Nonomuraea sp. NBC_00507: one gene and its partner. The protein of the gene in region 1 interacts with the protein of each later gene in a pairwise test. Links are inferred from orthologs where the notes say so. Each region holds a gene or a part of one and is shown on either strand. Other genes may lie near its edges.

What was found. Proteins that work in one complex are often made in the same cells at the same time.
Region 2: the proteins of rlmN (region 1) and ftsZ interact in binary tests that used the Escherichia coli proteins (3 or more experiments, as listed by UniProt). The link is inferred for Nonomuraea sp. NBC_00507 from one-to-one orthologs.

The regions. Positions count from the first base shown.
Region 1 is NZ_CP107853.1:11,546,584-11,549,498, forward strand. The notes cover bases 72-2,915. They hold rlmN (23S rRNA (adenine(2503)-C(2))-methyltransferase RlmN), read right to left. Parts: upstream 2,122-2,915; coding sequence 1,021-2,121; downstream 72-1,020. Other genes in these bases: OHA25_RS54920 (ABC transporter ATP-binding protein), read left to right, coding at 72-351; OHA25_RS54925 (hypothetical protein), read left to right, coding at 348-1,019; OHA25_RS54935 (suppressor of fused domain protein), read left to right, coding at 2,239-2,915. In the rest of the region: more of OHA25_RS54920, read left to right, coding at 1-71.
Region 2 is NZ_CP107853.1:9,524,922-9,527,990, reverse strand. What follows is about bases 34-3,031. They hold ftsZ (cell division protein FtsZ), read left to right. Parts: upstream 34-810; coding sequence 811-2,253; downstream 2,254-3,031. Other genes in these bases: OHA25_RS45900 (YggS family pyridoxal phosphate-dependent enzyme), read left to right, coding at 2,302-3,030; OHA25_RS45910 (cell division protein FtsQ/DivIB), read left to right, coding at 34-475. In the rest of the region: more of OHA25_RS45910, read left to right, coding at 1-33. UniProt on the Escherichia coli protein: Essential cell division protein that forms a contractile ring structure (Z ring) at the future cell division site. The regulation of the ring assembly controls the timing and the location of cell division.

The DNA of each region.
Region 1 (2,915 bases):
GGCCTGGTCCAGGCGCTGATGGCCGAGCCCGGGCTGCTGATCATGGACGAGCCGTTCGCCGGGCTCGACGCCGACGCCCGCGAGGCACTGCCCTCGATCGCCGCCGATCTCGCGGCGCGCGGCGCCATCGTCATCGTCAGCGACCACCAGGGCGGCCTGCGCGCCTTACCCGGCCTGCGTCATTGGTCGCTGCTCGACGGCCACCTCAAGGAGAGCACCACCACCGCCACCCTCGTCCAGGAGAAGAGCGCGACCGTGGCGGTCACGCTGCCCGCCGCCGACCTCCCCCGTTTCCTTGCCAGGATGCGCGACGAGGGCTACCAGGCCCGCGAGATCGAGGAGAGCGGATGATCATCGCCCTGGCCACCTTCCGCCTGGCGGCCTACATCCGCTCCCACCGCGTCTACCAGGCCCTCCTGCTCGCCCTGGCCATGCTGGCGATCCTGCACGGCAGCCGCGCGCCACGCGGGCAGGAGGCGAGCGTGCTCACCGACGGCGCCGTACTGATCATCCCCATCCTGGCCTGGGCCGCGAGGAGCCTCCTCGACACCGAGCCCGACCGGCAACGCGAGATGTCCGCGGTCGCGGCAGGCGGCCGGGGCCGGGAACTAGCGGCGGGGCTCGTGGCGGCGTTCGCGACGTGTGCCGTCTTCGCCGGAATGGGCCTGGCGGCGGCCCTCCTGCTCGGCGTGAGCGGCGCCCCGGAGCCCGGCCTGCTGAGCGCCGCTCTCGCCGTGCACGCCCTGGCGGCCTTGACCGGGATCGCGCTGGGCGCGCTGACCAGCCGCGCCATCCTTCCCTCACCGGCTCTGTCGATCATGAGCCTGGTGCTCGGGTTCCTGCTGATGTTGTTGCTGAGCGCCTCGCCGCTCTACTGGCTCACGGTCCCGGTCGTGCGCTGGATGCGGGCGGCGAACGACGGCGATCTGGTCTCCCGGCTCCCCGAGCTGGCCGCCGTCTCACTCGCCTGGTGCCTGCTCGCCCTCGCGTTCTACGTCTGGCGACGTCTGAAGGGCTGACCTACTCGGCGGCGGCGAGCTGCCCGCAGGCCCCGTCGATCTCGCGCCCCCGCGTGTCTCGCACGGTGACCGGCACGCCGTGGAACTGTAGCCGCCGGACGAACGCCCGCTCGTCCTCCGGCCGCGACGCCGTCCACTTGGACCCGGGCGTCGGGTTGAGCGGGATCAGGTTGACGTGCACCAGTTTGTTCTTGACGAGCTTGCCCAGCAGGTCGGCCCGCCACTCCTGGTCGTTGATGTCCTTGATCAGCGCGTATTCGATCGAGACCCGCCGCTTGGTCGTGGCCGCGTACGCCCACGCGGCGTCGAGCACCTCCGACACCTTCCACCGCGTGTTGATCGGCACCAGCGTGTCACGCAGCTCGTCATCGGGCGCGTGCAGCGACAGCGCCAGCGTGACCGGCAAGCCTTCGTCGGCGAGCTTGCCGATGGCCGGCACCAGGCCGACCGTGGAGACCGTGACGCCGCGGGCGGAGATGCCCAGCCCGTGCGGCGCCGGCTCGACCAGGCGGCGGACGGCGCCGATCACCTGCTTGTAGTTGGCCAGGGGCTCGCCCATGCCCATGAACACGACGTTGCTCACCCGCGCCGGCCCGCCCGGCACCTCGCCGGCCGCCAGCGCCCGTGCGCCCGCCACGACCTGCTCGACGATCTCGGCGGTGGACATGTTGCGGGTCAGGCCCGCCTGGCCGGTGGCGCAGAACGGGCAGTTCATGCCGCAGCCGGCCTGCGACGACACGCACATCGTGACCCGGTCGGGGTAACGCATGAGCACCGACTCGACCAGCGCGCCGTCGAACAGCCGCCACAGCGTCTTACGCGTGGTCCCGCCGTCGGTGGCCAGCTCCCTGACCGAGGTGAGCAGGGTCGGCAGCAGCGCGCCGAGCTTCTCCCTGGAGGCGGCGGGCAGGTCGGTCATCGCGCCGACGTCGGCGGTGAGGCGCTCGAAGTAGTGGCGTGAGAGCTGGTCGGCGCGGAAGGCCTTCTCACCCAGCTCGGTCACCGCGGCCCGCCGATCGGCCATCGACAGGTCGGCCAGGTGCCGTGCGGGCTTGGCCCGTCGCGGCGCGATGAAGGTGAGCTGACCAGGGGGCTGGGACACGTTTCTGCCTTTGCTTCAAGAGTTCCGACCAGGGTAGTGAACGCTGGGATCAGAGGTGGAATTCCTCCGTCGCTACGGGTCGCGTCATGGTCTCCGCCGGATCTACAGTGCTCACGTATGGCGATTTTCCGGGCGGCATCAGGCGAGGGTGGCGCCGAGGTCGTCCTCGCCGCCGGCAACCCGTACGGCAGCCGGACGCTCGTGGTCGAGCGGGACGAGGACTCCTCGGTAGCTTACCTGTGCTCACCCGGCGGAACGGTCCACGGCGCCGTCTGGCTCGCCAACCACCGCCCGGCCCCCGCTGTCGTGGACCTGGCCAGGATCAACGCCGGACTGCCGCCGCTGATGCCCAGGCACAACACCCTGCACCCGGACGGCCGCCGGCCGCTCGGCCAGCTCACCGCGCTGTGGTTCGAGGAAGGCGACGGGGTCGCCCTTTACGAGGACGACGTCCTGCTGGCGGTCATCCCCGGCTGGGCGGACATGAGCAGGGGCATGCCCGGCTACGCGCGGGACGCGGTGGGCGAGTCGCCGTTCGCGTGGGCGCTGGCGGAGGCGCTCGAAGGGCTGGAGCCTCGGATCACCAACGCCAAGTCCTACTGGCGCTGGCGGCACAGCGAGGGGTCGTGGCCGTCGTTCCAGCAGTTCGTCATGGGACATCTGGACCGGGTGCTGGGGCCGGCGGGCAGGTATTGGGACGCCAGCGGCGAGCGGCTGCCGACCGTCGGGATCACCGAGCGCCCGCCGCACCGGAAACGCGGCTTCAGCGTGCTGTCCACGGTGGGGATGAGCTG
Region 2 (3,069 bases), 2.0 Mb from region 1 along the record:
CGCCGGCGTCCAGAGCCGCGTGCTGGGCATCAGGCAGCTCGCCGGCGCGAAGGTCGACCGGGTCTGGCCGGGCACGCTCAAGATCGAGGTGGTCGAGCGGGAGCCCGTCGCCGTCATCCCCGCCGGCGGCAGGTTCGCCGTCGTGGACAAGCAGGCCGTGGTGATCGAGGTGGCCTCCGCCGCCCCGCCGCTGCTGCCGCTGCTCAAGGTGGACCGCCCCGCCGCGGGCGACCCGGCCTTGATGGCGGCGCTGCAGGTCATCGAGGCGGTCCCGGACGAGGTGGCCCCGAAGGTCAGGCAGGTGCGCGCGGGAACGGCCGAAGGGGTGACTCTGGAGCTGTCCGACGGGCGTTCCGTCGTGTGGGGCGGCCCGGACCGTCCCGAGGAAAAGGGCCGCATCCTGGCCTCGCTTCTCAAACGAGAAAAGGCCACGGTGTACGACGTCAGCTCCCCGGACGTGGTGACCCTGAAGTGATCAAGAGTTGTCAGGGTCTGGCAAGTCCGCGGCAAGGGCATGGCCGAGCCTGTGCGAGGTGGGGGTCGCGGCGTGAGAGCCTAAAGTCGGAGGTTGGGCAGAGGAGAGCTCCGACCAGGCACGACTTCGGAGCGAAACGGACAGCCCGCGACACGCCGGACGTGCTTGCGGCGCGGTTAGTTGACCCGCCAGGTAGGGGGCTCCTACTGTCCGTATCAATCATCAGGTTGACATAAATCTAAATCTCAACCTGAGGTTGAGAGTTACTCGAACTGACAAAAGCGGAGACAATCCGCACCGAAATGGCAAGTCAACGAGCGGAAAGGCCCCTCGTCGTGGCAGCACCGCAGAACTACCTCGCGGTCATCAAGGTCGTCGGCATCGGCGGCGGCGGAGTCAACGCCGTCAACCGGATGATCGAGGAGGGACTCAAGGGCGTCGAGTTCATCGCCATCAACACCGACGCCCAGGCGCTGCTGATGAGTGACGCCGATGTGAAACTCGACGTGGGCCGCGAGCTCACGCGCGGGCTCGGCGCGGGCGCCAATCCCGACGTCGGGCGCAAGGCGGCCGAGGACCACCGCGAGGAGATCGAGGAGGTCCTCAAGGGGGCCGACATGGTCTTCGTCACGGCGGGCGAGGGCGGCGGCACCGGCACCGGCGGCGCGCCCGTGGTGGCCAACATCGCCAGGTCGCTCGGCGCCCTGACCATAGGCGTCGTGACCAGGCCGTTCAGCTTTGAGGGCCGCCGCAGGGCCATGCAGGCCGAGGCCGGCATCGAGACGCTGCGCGACGAGGTCGACACGCTGATCGTGATCCCCAACGACCGGCTGCTGTCGATCTCCGACCGGCAGGTGAGCGTGCTCGACGCCTTCAAGGCGGCCGACCAGGTGCTGCTGTCCGGTGTGCAGGGCATCACCGACCTCATCACCACCCCCGGTCTGATCAACCTGGACTTCGCCGACGTCAAGTCGGTCATGTCCGGCGCCGGCTCGGCGCTCATGGGCATCGGCCACGCCCGCGGCGACGACCGCTCGGTGGCGGCCGCCGAGATGGCGGTCTCCAGCCCGCTGCTGGAGGCCAGCATCGACGGCGCGCACGGCGTGCTGCTGTCCATCGCGGGCGGCTCGGACCTGGGCCTGTTCGAGATCAACGAGGCGGCCCAGCTCGTGTCCATGGCCGCCGCGCCCGACGCCAACATCATTTTCGGCACGGTCATCGACGACGCGCTCGGCGACGAGGTGCGCGTGACGGTGATCGCGGCGGGCTTCGACGACGTGCCCGGTCCGGCCGAGAAGCAGCTGCCGCGGCCGGCCGGCCGCCCCGCCGCGTCGCCGCCTCCCGCGCCGCCCGTGTCCTCGCCCGTACGCCCGAGCATGTCGTCGCCCAGCGTGAAGTCCGAGCCGCCCCCGCTGCGCCCTGAGCCGCGCGCTGAGGTGCGTTCGGAGCCCCGGCCCGACTTCAGGCCGGAGCCGCGTCCCGAGCCCCGTCCTGAGGCTCGTGCGGACTTCCGCCCCGAGCCCAGGAGTGAGTTCAGGCCCGAGCCGCGTCCCGAGCCCGTGCGCCCCATGGAGCCGGTGCAGGCGGTCGCCGAGCAGGACGACGACGAGCCGCCGGCCGACGGGCCGTCCGGCCCGGTCTCGATCCCGCGGCCCGCGCCCGAGCCCGCCAACCCGCCCACGCCCATCACCTCCCGCATGTCGGAGCCCGCCAAACGTCCGCGCGTGATCTTCGAGGAACAGGAAGAGGAACTCGACGTTCCCGACTTCCTCAAGTAGCACGGAGACCCGACGCCGCTCCCCCAGGGATACGGGAGCGGCGCGCTCATGTGCTGCGAGAGCCGAATCGGGAGGGAGACTCACGTGAGAAGGGATGAGATCGCGGCCGGGCTCGCCGAGGTCGACGCGCGCATCGCGGCGGCCTGCCGGGCGGTGGGCCGCGACCGCGGCGAGGTCACGCTGATCGCCGTCACCAAGACCCGGCCGGCCGAGGACGTGCGCATCCTGGCCGAGCTGGGCGTGCGCGACATCGGCGAAAACCGCGACCAGGAGGCCGCGTCCAAGGCCGCCGAGCTCGCCGATCTCTCGCTGACCTGGCACTTCGTGGGCCAGCTTCAGACCAACAAGGTCCGCTCCGTCGTCGGGTACGCCGACGTGGTGCACTCCGTGGACCGCCTCAGGCTGGTGGAGGCGATCAGCAGGGAGGCGGTGCGCCAGGGCCGCAACGTCGGGTGCCTGGTGCAGGTCGCGCTCGACGACGACCCGGCCAGGGGCGGGGCACGGCCCGCCGACGTGCTCGAGCTCGCCGACGAGGTGGCGCTCGCCGAGGGCGTGTGGCTGGGCGGCGTCATGGCGGTGGCGCCGCTGGGCGAGGAGCCCGCCAAGGCGTTCGCCAGGCTGCGTGACATCGCCACCCGGGTGCAGGAGCAGCACCACCGCGCCACGATGGTCTCCGCGGGGATGAGCGAGGACCTCGTGGAGGCGATCGCCTACGGCGCGACACACGTGCGGGTCGGTACGGCGTTGCTCGGCCGCCGCAAGCCCTTCGTCAGGTAATGTCCCCTCAAGTGGGTCTTCAGGTCCATGATCAGGTAG